Regions from separate parts of the Kitasatospora sp. NPDC059408 genome, predicted to be linked through region 2. Evidence: riboswitches for the same ligand, from Rfam matches in the RefSeq annotation. Region 2 holds a riboswitch; the other holds the start of a gene.

What was found. Region 2 has a riboswitch for thiamine pyrophosphate ahead of ACFXDE_RS29285 (purine-cytosine permease family protein). Riboswitches for the same ligand answer to the same signal wherever they lie in the genome.
Region 1: it holds a riboswitch for thiamine pyrophosphate, as region 2 does, so the genes downstream of both, thiC (phosphomethylpyrimidine synthase ThiC) here and ACFXDE_RS29285 (purine-cytosine permease family protein) in region 2, are expected to answer to the same signal.

What each region holds. Positions count from the first base shown of each region.
Region 1 is NZ_JBHYWI010000048.1:37,810-45,261, reverse strand. Features, by position in the region: gene ACFXDE_RS28130 (LacI family DNA-binding transcriptional regulator) at 1-557, shown strand, start outside; gene ACFXDE_RS28125 (metallophosphoesterase) at 672-1,946, shown strand; gene ACFXDE_RS28120 (hypothetical protein) at 2,189-3,010, shown strand; gene ACFXDE_RS28115 (hypothetical protein) at 3,066-3,281, opposite strand; gene thiC (phosphomethylpyrimidine synthase ThiC) at 3,448-5,262, opposite strand; TPP riboswitch at 5,257-5,392, opposite strand; gene ACFXDE_RS28105 (hypothetical protein) at 5,490-5,690, shown strand; gene ACFXDE_RS28100 (SPFH domain-containing protein) at 5,865-7,307, shown strand; gene ACFXDE_RS28095 (DUF5326 family protein) at 7,393-7,452, opposite strand, start outside.
Region 2 is NZ_JBHYWI010000052.1:29,485-36,936, forward strand. Features, by position in the region: gene ACFXDE_RS29270 (DUF5926 family protein) at 1-818, opposite strand, end outside; gene ACFXDE_RS29275 (ATP-binding protein) at 945-1,361, opposite strand; gene ACFXDE_RS29280 (glycerophosphodiester phosphodiesterase family protein) at 1,809-2,633, opposite strand; gene ACFXDE_RS29285 (purine-cytosine permease family protein) at 2,713-4,164, opposite strand; TPP riboswitch at 4,157-4,304, opposite strand; gene ACFXDE_RS29290 (S1C family serine protease) at 4,538-6,436, shown strand; tRNA gene ACFXDE_RS29295 (tRNA-Ser) at 6,498-6,585, shown strand.

The DNA of each region.
Region 1 (7,452 bases), on a different contig from region 2:
TGCTCACCGGGACCAGCACCGACACCTACACCCGGCTCTCCACCGAGGCCTACCTCGGCTGGTGCGCCAAGGTCGGCCAGGAGCCGGTGTACGAGGCCTACCCCGCGCACGACCCGGCCGCCGGCGCCGTCGCCGCCGACCGGCTGCTCGCCCGCCCCGACCGCCCCGACGCCGTCTACGGCCTGTTCGACCCCAACGGCACCGACCTGCTCGCCGCCGCCCGCCGCTACGGGCTTCGGGTGCCCGACGACCTCCTGCTGGTCTGCTGCAGCGAGAGCGACGTCTACGCCTCCACCGAGCCCCCGATCACCACGCTCTCACTGAAGCCCCGCCGGATCGGCACGACCGTCGTCAACCTCCTCATCGACGCCATCGAGGGCGTCGACTCCGGGACGGGCGTCGACATCGCCCGGCTCTTCCCGCCCCGCTTCCGCACCGCCGGAACCGGCCCGCCGCCCGGCACCCTGATGCCCACCGAGCTGATCGTCCGGGCCTCCTCGCAGCGCCGCAGTCCGCGCACCACCGTCAGTCCTCCCCGACCCCCGGGCGAGGTCTAGACCATACCGAGCCGGGACAAAACGGACCTTGCGGGACGGCCCGGCTGACGCTCCGGAGGATTGGATACCCACCAGGTGACGACGCCGGGAGAGTGGTCTTCCTATGATGGGCGAATGACACCCGAGGACCGCTTCCCCGGGCCTGAACACCCCTCCTCAGGCCCCCGCCACCAGCCGGACCTCGACGTGCTGCCGTACGGCACCTACTACGAGCCCGAACCCGCCGGCTACGCCGGGACGCCGTACGAAGCGGAGACCTACAGCGGCTACGGCGGCGCCCGCTACCTCGAACAGCACTGGCCCGCCGACAGCCAGGCGCACGGACACACGATGCACGCCCCCGGGCAGGCGCCGGCGTTCAACCACCAGGACCACCCCGGCTACGAGCCGACCCTGCCCGACCGGCCCTCGCCGGCCCTCCAGTTCCCCGACGCGGTGCCCGACCCCCTGGCCGACGGACACCCCGACCGGCCGGCCGACCAGTTCCCCGGCCGCGACGACCCGCCGACCATCGAGCTCGGCCCGCCGCTGCCCGAGCCCGTGCCCAGCTACCCGTACCCGGCCCCCGGCCCGGACGAGCCACCCGGCCCGCTCTACGTCGTCGGCGACGTCCACGGCTACCTGGAAGAACTCGTCGCCGAACTCCGCCACCAGGGCATCATCGACGCCGACGGCCACTGGTGCGCCGGCCGCTCCCGGATCTGGTTCCTCGGCGACTTCACCGACCGCGGCCCCGACGGCATCGGCGTCATCGACCTCGTCATGCAGCTCGCCGCCGAGGCCGCCGCCGCGGGCGGCTACTGCCGGGCCCTGATGGGCAATCACGAACTGCTCTTCCTCGGCGCCGCCAGGTACGGGGACGAACCCGTCCAGTCCACCGCCGGCACCGCCTCCTTCCTCGCCGCCTGGCGGCTCAACGGCGGCCAGCAGCACGACCTCGACCGGCTCCAGGCGCACCACATCAGCTGGCTCTCCCGGCTGCCCGCCATCGCCATCGAGGACGGCCACCTGCTGCTGCACTCCGACACCACCGCCTACCTGGAGTACGGCGAGTCCATCCCCGACGTCAACGACGCGGTGCACAGCCTGCTCGCCGACGAGGGCGTGGACGAGTGGTGGGACTGCTTCCGCCGCTTCACCAAGCGCTTCGCCTTCCGCGGCGACGCCGGCCCGACGGCCGTCCACGAGCTCCTCGACACCTACGGCGGCAGCCGGATCGTGCACGGCCACAGCCCGATCCCGTACCTCACCGGCGCTGTGCACGCCGACGACGGCGCCCCGCCGCACATCCCCGGGCCGTACGTGTACGCCGACGACCTCGCGGTCGCCATGGACGGCGGCGTCACCATGGAAGGGCGCCTGCTCATCGCCCGACTGCCCGTCAACTGACGTCACCCGACGGCCCACCCGTCGCACGGGTGTTCCCGGCGCCCGGGCCGTCGCACGCGCGCGGCCCGGGGCGCGAAATTCCGGAATCGGACTGTCAGCGCGGGCGCACCCGCCCCTACCATGAGGCACACCACGAGCGGCCGCCCGTCCGGCGGCCCGCCTCCGCGCCCGATTCGGCGCCCCTGCGGGCCCACCCAGCCCGCGAGGCGGAGCGAACCGGGGTCCGCATGAACGGGGTCCCCATGACCAACCCCCCGCCGCTGCTCGCCGAGGACCGCCCGGAGTACGAGCGCCTCCTCGCCGAAGCCCTCCGCGACGGCACCGTCCGCACCGCCCTCCGCGCGCCCGGCGCACTCACCGCCGACCAGCTGCGCGCCCGCGCCCTGCGCGACGCCGACGCCATCGCCGCCGCGGCCGCCACCGAGTACGAGCACTACACCGGGCTGCGCGAGAGCCTGCGCAGCACGCCCCCGCCCGCCGAGGGCGCCGAGCCGGCCGCCCCCGGCCTGCTCTCCCAGCTGCGCTCCGCCGACGGCGGCGCCGGGCTCTTCCCGGTCCTCACCGTGCTCACCCCGATCCTGGCCTGGGCCGCGGCGCTGGTCCTGCTGCTCCTCGGGTACGCCCTGCGCGCCGCCGACCCCGGGCTCGTCCTCGCCCGCTCCCTGCTCACCGCGGGCTGGATCGCGCTCGCGGCCGGGATCGTCGCGATGACCGTCGGCCTCGTCGGGCTCGTCCTCACCGCGTTACGCGACGGCTCCGGCGCCCCCGCGGGCACCGACCCCGACCTCGCCGCCGAGCTCGCCGCCGCCCGCCGCGCCTGGCGCACCGCCCTGCGCGACCGCGGCCTCCTCCCCTACCTGCACGCCGGCCTCCCGGCCGTCCCCGCCCAGCGCCCGGACTTCACCAGCCCCGGCTACACCCCGCCGGGCTACACCAGCCCGGGCCCCGACGGCCTCACCGACCCCGAGGGCCGCGCCTCCCGCCCCGCCGCCTTCACCCCGCCCGACTTCAGCACCCCCGGCTACACCCCGCCGGGCTTCACCGGCCCCGACGAGGTCGGCTGACGCACCGCTGCCCCGGGCCACGCCCGGGGCAGCGCGCAGGACCCCGGAGCGGCCGCTACGGCAGGTAGCGTTCGAGCGCCGCCGCGCCCTTCTCGTCGATCTGCCGCCTGGCCCACGCGAGGCGCTCGGGCGTGACGTCCTGCCCGGACGCCATGACCAGGTCCTCGGGGTCGAAGGGCCGCTCGCCACCGCTGTACAGCTGCCGCGGGGACGCCTTGGCGTCCCGGTTCGTCTCGTCGCTCGGATCGGTCCCCTTGATCGGGCTGCCCATCGCTGCCTCCTTGGTCGGCCTTCCCCCCAGGGTGCCTCCGATTTCCCCCGGACGCACGACGGCGTGGCGGCAAAGGCCGGAACCCGTCCGAGGCCGCCGGGTGGAAAGGAAAACGGCCCGCGCTCTCCCCCCGGAGGAACGCGGGCCGGCTCTGGGGCGGCGGCGGTCAGTCCGCCATCGGCAGGTAGACCTTGTTGCCGTGGGCCTTGAACTCCTCGGACATGGCCTGCATGCCGGCCAGCGCCTCGGCGTCGAACTCGGTGCCGACGGCCGTGGAGCCGTCGCCGTGCTCGTCGCGGATCTTCTGCGAGATCTTCATCGAGCAGAACTTCGGGCCGCACATCGAGCAGAAGTGCGCGGTCTTGGCCGGCTCGGCGGGGAGGGTCTCGTCGTGGAAGTCGCGCGCGGTCTCCGGGTCGAGGGCCAGGTTGAACTGGTCCTCCCAGCGGAACTCGAAGCGGGCGTCGGAGAGGGCGTCGTCCCAGGCCTGGGCGCCGGGGTGGCCCTTGGCGAGGTCGGCGGCGTGGGCGGCGATCTTGTAGGTGATCACGCCGGTCTTGACGTCGTCCCGGTTGGGCAGGCCCAGGTGCTCCTTGGGCGTCACGTAGCAGAGCATCGCGGTGCCCCACCAGGCGATCATCGCGGCGCCGATGCCGGAGGTGATGTGGTCGTAGCCGGGGGCGACGTCCGTGGTGAGGGGGCCGAGCGTGTAGAACGGCGCCTCGTCGCAGATCTCCTTCTGGAGATCCATGTTCTCCTTGATCTTGTGCATCGGGACGTGGCCCGGGCCCTCGATCATCACCTGGACGTCGCGCTCGCGGGCGATCCGGCCGAGCTCGCCGAGGGTCTGCAGCTCGGCGAACTGCGCCTCGTCGTTGGCGTCGGCGATGGAGCCGGGCCGCAGGCCGTCACCGAGCGAGAAGGTGACGTCGTAGGCGGCGAGGATGTCGCAGAGCTCCTCGAAGTTCGTGTAGAGGAAGTTCTCCTTGTGGTGCGCGAGGCACCACGCGGCCATGATCGAGCCGCCGCGCGAGACGATGCCGGTCTTGCGGCGGGCGGTCAGCGGGACGTACCGCAGCAGCACGCCGGCGTGGACGGTCATGTAGTCGACGCCCTGCTCGCACTGCTCGATGATGGTGTCCCGGTAGACCTCCCAGCTCAGCTCCTCGGCCCTGCCGTCGACCTTCTCCAGGGCCTGGTACAGCGGCACGGTGCCGATCGGCACGGGGGAGTTGCGCAGGATCCACTCGCGGGTGGTGTGGATGTTGCGGCCGGTGGAGAGGTCCATGACGGTGTCGGCGCCCCAACGGGTGGCCCAGGTCATCTTCTCCACCTCCTCCTCGATCGAGGAGGTGACGGCGGAGTTGCCGATGTTGGCGTTGATCTTCACCAGGAAGTTGGTGCCGATGATCGCCGGCTCCACCTCGGGGTGGTTCACGTTCACCGGGATGACGGCCCTGCCGCGGGCCACCTCGTCGCGCACGAACTCGGGGGCCAGGCCCTCGCGCAGGGCGACGAACTCCATCTCCGGCGTGACGATCCCGCGCTTGGCGTAGGCGAGTTGGGTCACGGCGGCGCCGCCGCGGCCGCGCAGCGGGCGGCGGGGGCGGCCGGGGAAGACGGCGTCGAGGTTGCGCAGGTTCCCGCCGCGCGGCGAGGTGTGCTTGATGCCGTCGTCCTCGGGGCGGGCCTCGCGACCGTCGTACTCCTCGACGTCGCCGCGCTGGCGGATCCACGCGTCGCGCAGGGCGGGCAGGCCGCGGCGCACGTCGGGCTCGTAGGCGGGGTCGGTGTACGGGCCGGAGGTGTCGTACAGCGGAACGGTCTTGCCGTTGGTGAGCACCACCTCGCGGAACGGGACCCGCAGATCGGGGCGGGATCCCTCGCGGTGGGCCTTGCGCCAGGCCGGGGTCGGGTAGCCGGTGCGCTCGCTGCTGGGGGCGCTCTGGGCAGACTGCGGCTGTGCGTCGAACGTGGTCATCTGACCTTCACTCCCTACGCCGGCATTACCCGGTCCAGGTTCCTGCGGTCGGCGCAGCGTCCCGGCCGTCCGTCGACGGACCGTTCAGCGCCCTCTCAGCCCGGTGCTCCGAGCTCCCGCGTCCGCAGGCGGTGTTGCCTGCACATGACGCCCAACACCGTAGCGAGAGGATCGCCGCAGGTCCAGAGGGCTTCCGGTGGGCGGGCGGCGAGCGCAGACTGAAGCCCATGATCGGACTGACGGGACGGGTCACGGGGAAGGTCGGCGCGGGACTGGTCGGGGAGGTGCTGGTGCACGTGCCCGAGCGTCAGGGGACGGAGGCGTTCCTGGCGTACCTGGCGGTGCCGGGGGATCCGCTGCCGACGGGCACGCAGGTGATCGTGGTCGAGTACCAGGCGCCGCGCACGGTGTTCGTGTCGCCCCTCTGACGGACGATCCTCCCTCGTCACCGGGCCCGTGACAGGACCGGGACGAAGTCACGACGTCACCTACTGGCGCACGCGCACGAACAGGCGCAGAATCTCCGCTGCCACCGCGTCCGCGCACTCCTGCACAACCACGCGCAGCCACGGAGCGGTGTGCCTTGAAGGGGGAGTCGGCCGATGGTTATCGGCGTCGTCGCGGGGGCCGTGGTGGCCTCCATCATCGTTGTGATCATCCTGTTCAAGCTCATGTGGCGGGTCGCCGAGCCGAACGAGGCACTGATCATCTCCGGGTCGAAGCACGGGGACGGCCTGGGCTTCCGGATCGTCACCGGGCGGGGCACCTTCGTCGTCCCGGGCATGCAGGCGGTGCGCCGCCTGTCGCTGGACCTCAACGAGGCCGAGCTGGACGTCGAGTGCGTGACGCAGCAGGGCATCCCGGTGCACGTCAAGGGTGTCGTCATCTTCAAGGTCGGCGACGACTCGGTGTCGATCGCCAACGCCGCCCGGCGTTTCCTGGACCAGCAGAAGATGATGGGCCAGCGGGTGCACAACGTGTTCGCCGGTCACCTGCGCTCCATCGTCGGCGGGCTGACGGTCGAGGACATGATCCGCGACCGCGAGCGGCTGACCGGCGAGACCCGGGCCGCCTCGGGCGCCGAGATGGAGAAGCTCGGTCTGATCATCGACTCGCTGCAGATCCAGGAGATCCTGGACCCGACCGGGTACATCCGCAACCTCGCCGCCCCGCACGCCGCGGCCGTCCAGCGCGACGCCCGCATCGCGGCCGCCGCCGCCGACCGCGAGGCCACCGAGGCGGAGCAGGAGGCGTTCGCCCGCAAGGCCGAGGCCACCCGCAACAGCGAGATCCAGCAGGCCTCCTACCAGGCCGAGATGGACACCGCGAGCGCCCGCGCCCGGCAGGCCGGACCGCTCGCCGAGGCGGCCGCCCGCCAGGAGGTCGTCGTCCAGGAGACGAAGGTCGCCGAGCTGGAGGCCCAGCGCAAGGAGCAGCAGCTCCAGATCGACGTCCGCAAGCCGGCCGACGCCAAGGCGTACGAGACCCGCACCAAGGCCGACGCCGACCGTGACGCCCGGATCTCCTCGGCCCAGGCGCACGCCCGGGAGACCGAGCTGCGGGCGGCGGCCGACGCCAGCCAGGTGAAGGTCGCCGCGGCGGCCGAGGCGGAGGCCACCAAGCTGCGCGGCCTGGCCGCCGCCGAGGCGACCAGGGCCACCGGTCAGGCGGAGGCCGCGGCCGTCGAGGCCCGCGGTCTGGCGGACGCCGAGGCGGCCCGGGCGCTCGGGCTGGCCAACGCCGAGGGCATCCGGGCCCGCGCCGCGGCCCTCGCCGAGAACCAGGACGCCGTCGTGGCGCAGGAGTTGGCGGAGAAGTGGCCGGAGATCGTCCGGGCCGCGGCCGAGTCCTTCGGCAACGTCGAGCACATGGTGCTGCTCAACGGCGCGGACGGCATGGGCGAGATGTTCGCGAAGGCGCTCACCATGGGCGGCACCGGCCTCGGCCTGGCCCGCCAGCTGCTGAGCACCATGAAGGAGGCCCCGGCCGACGCGCCGGCCGACGCCAAGGCGCCGGTGGTGCAGCAGGTCCGCATCGAGGAGTGACCCGGCGCGGTCCCGCACCGCGACGGCCGAGGCCCGGCACCCCCACGACGGGGTGCCGGGCCTCGGCGTCGACGCCGGAGCGTCGTCAGAGCTTCGCCGCCTTCTTCACCAGGATGACCACGGCCGCCCCGATGCCGACCACGAC
Region 2 (7,452 bases):
ACGGTCAGGCCGTGCGCGCGGAACGAGCCGACCAGGCGGGTGTCGGTGCCGAGCGAGGCCTCGCCGGCCGCGTTCAGCCGGGCCAGCGCGTCCAGGAGCTGCTCCTCGGGGACGGTCATCACCCAGCGCAGGTGGTTCTTGTCCGGGGTGCCGCACCAGTACGCGGCGTCGACACTGGTGAGCTTCTCGGTCGGGATGGCGGAGGCGTTGGCGCGCTCCAGCGAGGCGGCGACCTCACCGGTGGCGGTCTCGGCGTCCTCCAGCCAGAACTCGAAGCCGGTGTGCACGGCGGGCGTGAAGTCCGCCGTGACGTCCAGCAGGTCCTGCAGGCGGCGCCCGCCCGGGACGGTCCGGCGGGCCGGCACGGGGCTGCCCGGCTCGGCGGCCAGGGCCAGCTCCAGCGCGTCCGCGAGGTCGCGGCTCAGGTCGCCCGAGGAGGACTGGGTCTGCAGGCCGAGCAGGATCGAGCCGTCCTGGCGGCGCAGGGCCGGCCAGGCGAGCGGCAGGACGGTGGCCAGGGTGACCGACGGCACCTCGCCGACGGCGGTCCCGGCGACTCCGGCGGCCAGCGTCAGCGGCACGGTGGCGGCGGGCACCAGCTCGCGCAGCGCGACCCAGTCGGCCTCGCCCGGCAGGCCCTCGAACGGGCGGTGCACCAGCTCCTGCACCGCGTGCGAGGCCTCCCGGCCGTGGCAGGCCTTGTACCGGCGGCCCGAGCCGCACGGGCAGTCGTCGCGGGCCCCGACCACGGGGACCTCACCCGTGACGGCGGTGGTGGACTGGCGCTGCGGCGCCTTCTTGGCGGCCTTCTTGCCCATGGTGCGGCTCTCCCGGGGACGGTGGTCCTTTGCTCCGGGAAGCCTACTGACGTTCTCCCGGCGCGCGGGCACGCGCCGGGGCGGGAGCGCTGCGGCGGGGGCGCCCGGGGCCTGCGGGCGGGGCGCTCAGGCGCTGCGGGCGTCACCGCCGGTGCGCCTGGCGTGCCGCGCGCGGGCGGGCAGCGCGGCCCAGACCGTCACCTCGCCGGGTGCGTCGCGCACGCCCCAGTCGCTCGCGAGCTGGTCGACGATGCCCAGGCCGCGGCCGCCGCGCGAGGTCAGCGAGGGGCTGCCGGGCTCGGGCCGCGTCGGTGCGCCGCCGTCGGTGACCTCCACCGTCAGCACGCCGTCCGCGTGCATCTGCCAGCGGACGAGCACGCCGCCGTCGTCGCCGGGCTGTTCCGCGTCCCGGCCGGCCGGCGCACCGGCGTGCGGCCCGGACGGGACGCCGACCAGTACCTGGTCGACGACCTCGGCCAGGGTGCCGCGCCCGAGCGCGGGCAGCGGGCCGAGCGGCCGGGCGTACCGGCACGCATTGCTCAACAGCTCGGAAAGGATCAGTACGGCATCATCGATGACCGGTTCCGGTATCTGCCGATCACCCAGATCTCGACGCAGTCGGCGCCGTGCGACCCCGACACTCGCTGGGCCGTGCGGCACTGCCATGGTCGATGAAGTCGGCACTTCGCGCGCCACCATCAACGCCACCCCCGGACCTCCTTCAGCGTATGCCGAGGGATGGATGCCCCTTGGTAATGCGTCGGAAACGACCGCGCGACGATCCCGCGAGCCCATTTCGAGCAGCGCGACCGAGGGTGGGCGGGAGGTCATTCCCCGCTCACCCTCCGTCGCGCCGGCGCACGATTTCCGGCAAGAAACGTGCGCGGAAGGTTTGAATGCCGACCGGATCGGTCGGGTTCGGCGATCAGGTTCCGACAGAGCGGTCGGCACCCACCGGGATCCGTGGGACCCGTGGGCGCTCCGGGGCCCTCAGCGGCCGAGCTGCGCCAGCACCTGCGCGGGCTTGTTGGTGATGATCGCCGACACCCCGAGCTCCAGGCACAGGTCCACGTCGGCCGGCTCGTCGACCGTCCACACGTGCACCTCGTGGCCCAGCTCGCGCAGCCGCGGCACCAGGTCGGGCTTGGCCCGCACCAGGTCGATGCCGGGCCCGGCGATCCGCGCCCCGCCGGGCAGCGGCCGGCCCTCCCGCAGCCGGCCGAGCAGCGGCAGCATCCGCTCGATCAGGAACACCCGCGGGTAGTCCGGCGCGGCGGCGGCCACCCGGTCCAGCGCGATCGACGAGAAGCTCATGATCCGGGCGGACGGGCGGTCGCCCTCGCGGGTGCCGGAGATCTTGAACCGTTCGAGCATCCGGAGCAGCTCGGCCTCGACCCGGCCGCGGAAGCGCACCGGGTGCTTGGTCTCGATCGCCAGGTCCACCGGCCGTCCGCAGTCCACGACCAGCTCCAGCAGCCGCTCCAGGGTCAGCACGCCGCGCAGCTCGGGGTCGGTGCTGGGCCGGCCGGTCTTCCAGGCGCCGAAGTCGTAGTCCTGCAGCTCGGCGAGCGTCATCGCCGAGACGGTGCCGCGGCCGTTGGAGACCCGGCCGATGCGGCGGTCGTGCACGCAGACCAGCTCGCCGTCGGCAGTCACCCGGACGTCGCACTCGACGGCGTCCGCGCCCTCCTCGAGGGCCCGCCGGTAGGCGGCCAGGGTGTGCTCGGGCAGGGCGTCCGAGGAGCCGCGGTGGGCGACTACCTGGACGGACGGCGCGGTGCGCGGGGCCGTCGAAGACAGATCTGGGCTGGTCACGCCGTCAACGATAGGCGGAGCAGGTGACGCGGAGGCGAAGACGGTCCCAACCCGAGGGGCCGTCCTCGCCTCCCGTCCCTCAGTGCTGCGGGGTGCGCCGGCTCAGCGGGGTGAGCGCCCAGGTGACCAGCGCGGGCACCGCGAAGGCGAACAGCGAGGCCGACGTCCACTCCTGCGGGGTGAAGTGCAGCGCCCCCTGGGCCGAGGTCCAGAAGTCGGTCCACCAGCCGGCCACCGGGGTCGGCGCGATGAACTGGTAGACCGCGAAGCCGAGCACCCACGGCAGCAGCATCAGCCAGCGCGAGGGCGCCTCGGCGGTGAGGTTCCAGCCGTTGCGGCCGGCGCCGAAGAAGTAGTCCACCGCCAGCACGGCCAGCAGCGGCACGAAGACCGAGCCGATCAGGCCGAGGAAGTTGGTGTACGTGTCGGTGAACTTGTCGATCCGCAGCGCCAGCACGGTGGTCAGCAGGCCGATCGCGCCGGACAGCACCCGGCGGTCCGCCCGCGGCAGCAGGTTCTGCACCGACATCGCGGTCGAGTACACGTTGGCGAAGGACTGGTCCGTCTCGCGCAGCACCAGCACCAGCAGGAACAGCCAGCCCGCCCAGACGCCGAGGAAGGAGTCGAAGATCTTGTTCGGGTCGCCGTCGGACTGCAGCAGCGCCATCAGGCCCAGCGCGTAGCACCACACCTGGGCGACGGTGTAGCCGGAGAAGCTGCCCCAGAACGCCGAGCGCGGCGTGCGCGAGTGCCGCGTGTAGTCGGCGGCGAGCGGGACGAAGGAGATCGACACCGCGATCATCGCGTCGGTGGCGCCCAGGAAGCCGTGCCAGTTGCCCTTGCCCGGGTCGGGCACGCCGTGCCGGCCCAGCTGGACGGTCAGGTAGACCATCGCGACGGCGACGGCGCCCGCCACGAAGCGCCGCAGCACCCGGATCGAGCCGAGCGGCCAGATCGTCAGCACGGTGGTCAGCCCGCCCGCGAGCAGGACGAACAGCCACCGGTAGCCGTCCGTGTGGGCGACCGTCTGCGCGCCCGCCGCGATCGTCAGGAGCTCGAACACGCCCCAGCCGATGCACTGGACGATGTTCAGCACCGTCGGGACGTACGAGAGCCGGGTGCCGAACAGCCCGCGCAGGTTCGCCATCGCCGGTGCGCCGGTGCGGGCGCCGATCAGCGCGGCCACGCCGAGCATCGCGGTGCCCACCGCGGTGCCGGCCACGATCGCGGTGCCCGCGGCGGCCAGCGACAGCTCGCTGCCCGGGGCGCCGAGCACGGTGGCGGCGGTGGAGAAGCCGATCAGGCTGACGCCGAGGTTCATCCACAGCGCGAAGTGGTCGCGGAAACGCAGCGTGCGCGGCGGCTCGGCGTCGAGGACGAGTGGCGCCTCGGCCTTCTCCGGCCGGTCCAGCAGCGCGGTCGCGGCGGCGGTCCCGCCGGTTCCGGGCCCGTCGTGACCGGTCGTGGACGATTCGGAGAAACCCTTGGACTCGGGCGCGCCCGAAGAAGAGGATGGCGAAGCAGGCGGCATGGCCGATACTCCCTACGCCGGCATTACCCGGACAGGTTCCGGCGGTCAACGCCCCCTCGACGGTCCGCCCGGGATCCCGTGGCGTACGGTCGACCAGCGCACTCTCAGCCTGGAAGGTCCAAGCTCCCGCGTGTCAGTTTGGAGCGACAGGCTAACCGGCACCGGGGCGAACGCCCAAGGCCAGGGGGCGTGCGGTCCGCATCGCGGGACGTTCGGCGGGGGTGGGGGAGCCGCCGCCGGGAACGTGTCGTCGAGCGGAGGCGTCGGTCCCGCCTAAGGATTCTTATGAGTTCTTCAGAGGGGTCCTTACGGCAATCGAATCGGCAGTGCGAAAAACTATGGTCCTTGGTTCTGTCAGCTATGGAGGTCGTCCGTGAGCACCGAGCGCGAGGTTGGGCCCACCGGGCCGCAGGGGGAGCAGCCCTCGGGCACCGAGGCCGCGGCAGCGGCCGCGGCTCCGGACGGGCACAAGCCCACCATGGCCTTCGGCAGGATCCCCGAGCCCGAGGCCCCGGCGGACGCCGCGCCGGCCGACGGCGGGCACAAGCCGACCATGGCCTTCGGCCGGGTGCCCGAGCCCGAGGCCCCGGCGGACGCCGCGCCGGCCGAGGGCGGGCACAAGCCCACCATGGCCTTCACCAAGGTCCCCGCCCCGGAGGCGGCGCCCGTCGCCCCCGCTGCGCCCGCGGCGGCCCCCGCCGCGCCCGCCGAGGCGCCGGTCGCGCCGGTCGCACCGGTCGCACCGGTCGCACCGGTCGCCGAGAGCGGCTACATCGACGCCCCGCCGCCGGTCCTGCCGCCCGCCCCGGCCGCGGCACCGGCTGCGCCCGTCGCCCCGGCCGCGCCCGCCGCGCCCGTCGGCGAGGCCACCCCGGTCCTGCCGCCGGTCGCCAACCCGTACGCGACGCCGACCCACGGCGTCCCCGCCGCCAGCGCCCACGACCCGTACGCCGCCCCCGGCGCCCAGCACCCGTTCGGCGCCGGCCGCCCGCTCGGCGGCTGGGGCGCGGGGCACGACACCACCGCCGCGCACGGCATTCCCGGCTACCCGGGCGCCCCCGGTGCGCCCGGCGGTCCCGCGGGCCCGCTCGGTTACCCGGCGGACTACCCCGGCGGCCCGGCCGGCCCCGGCGGTCCCCGCAAGAAGCGCGGCGGCCTGGTCGCCCTGATCGCCGCCGTCGCCCTCGTGGCGGGCATCGCCGGCGGTGCCGTCGGCGTGGCGGTCTCGGGCAACGGCAACTCCGTCGCCTCCGCGGACGACCACCGCAGCACCACCATCCAGGCCAGCAACACCCAGAAGAACGAGCCCGCCCCCGGCTCGATCGCCGCCATCGCGCAGAAGGCGCTGCCGAGCGTCGTCACCATCAAGGCGCAGAACAGCAGCGAGTCGGGCACCGGCACCGGCTTCGTCTTCGACACCGAGGGCCACATCCTCACCAACAACCACGTGGTGGCGCCCGCCGTCACCGGCGGCGGCGGCAAACTGACCGTCAAGTTCGCCGACGGCTCCTCCTACAGCGCCTCCGTGCTCGGCCGCGCCGAGGGCTACGACGTGGCCGTCGTCAAGATCGACAACCCGCCGAAGGAGAAGCTGAGCCCGCTCACGCTGGCCGATTCCGACAAGGTCAACGTCGGCGACGCCACCATCGCGATCGGCGCGCCGTACGGCCTGGAGTCGACCGTCACCAGCGGCATCATCAGCGCCAAGGACCGCCCGGTCGCCTCCGGCGACGAGACCGGCGCCCAGGCCTCCTACATGAACGCCCTGCAGACCGACGCCTCGATCAACCCCGGCAACTCCGGCGGCCCGCTGCTCGACTCCAGCGGCGCCGTGGTCGGCATCAACTCGGCGATCCAGTCCAACGCCTCCGCCAACGGGCGGGCCGGCAGCATCGGGCTCGGCTTCGCCATCCCGATCAACCAGGCCAAGTGGGTCGCCGACACCCTGATCAAGACCGGCAAGCCGGTCTACGCCCAGCTCCAGGTGCTGCGCAACGACGACTACAAGGGCGACGGGGCGCAGATCCAGACCCGCGACATCCAGGGCCAGCCCGCCGTCACCCCCGGCGGCGCCGCCGACAAGGCCGGCCTCAAGCCCGGCGACGTCATCACCAAGCTCAACGGTGCCCCGATCGAGAACGGCCCGGCCCTGGTCAGCCGGATCTGGACGCACAAGCCCGGCGAGACCGTCGACGTCGAGTACCAGCGCAACGGCCAGACCATGACCACCAAGGTCACCCTCGGCTCGCGGGAGGGCGACACCCCGAGCTGACCCGGCGCCCGGAAACCGTGTGCACCGAACCCCGCCGGACCCGTTAGGCTGACCTCCGCCTGGAGAGCTGCCCGAGCGGCCTAAGGGAACAGTCTTGAAAACTGTCGTGGCGTGACCCGTCACCGTGGGTTCGAATCCCACGCTCTCCGCTGGTAGAGAACACACAGCTCAGGGCGGGTATCGGCAAGCTGCCGATACCCGCCCTTTTCGATTCCGTCCCGGGCTGTCCCACCCGTGTGCCGGGTCCGGTCAGGGTGCGTGGGCCAGTTGTGGGCCACGGCGACGCCACGTGGGAGGCAAAATCACGGGCCTTGGGGCGGTATGACGCTGCTCAGCGTTCCATAGGTGCGACCAGGTACCGCACGATGAACATCAGCGAGATCGGCAGGAGGCCGACGACGATGGCCTGCGGCACCGACATTCCTGTGCACCAGCCCGCGACGGCCGTGAGCGCGGATAGGGCAAGGGAGGCAGCAAACCAGTACGGCACCCTCAACGACTGACGGCGGCGGTTCGCCGACGGCCGGCGTCTCGGCTGACTGGGACTCAGTGGGTGATCGTGTGTCACGATGGCGATGTCCTTCGGGTGAGATTGGGATCCAACTCGGCAGGGCAGCACACCGAGAGGCCGCCGTGCATGGCGGCCTCTCGGCTTTTCCGTGCCTGAACGATAGGCCAACTTGGGCACGTTGAAAAACTGATCAACACCGAGGGCTTTGCGAATTTTCAGTGTTGTCGCGCAGTGTAGTCGTTGGAGTGATGTTGTCAGTTGTCAGTGTTTTAAGGGTGGAGTGCACCTTCCCAGGCTGCTGTGCTGACGTACTGCGTCTCGGCAGGTCAGGGGCCTCGCGTCCCAAGAGCGTCTCTTCTTTCGGCTCTTATAGGTCTGCAACCTGGGAGGGTGCGCCAAGTGTCGCCCAATTTGCCCCAGGGGGGCGCGACCTTAGGGCCCGAGAAAGGGGTCTATTAACCTAGGTTTTCAGGGCCTTATAGCGCTGATATTGGGTCACTCTTTC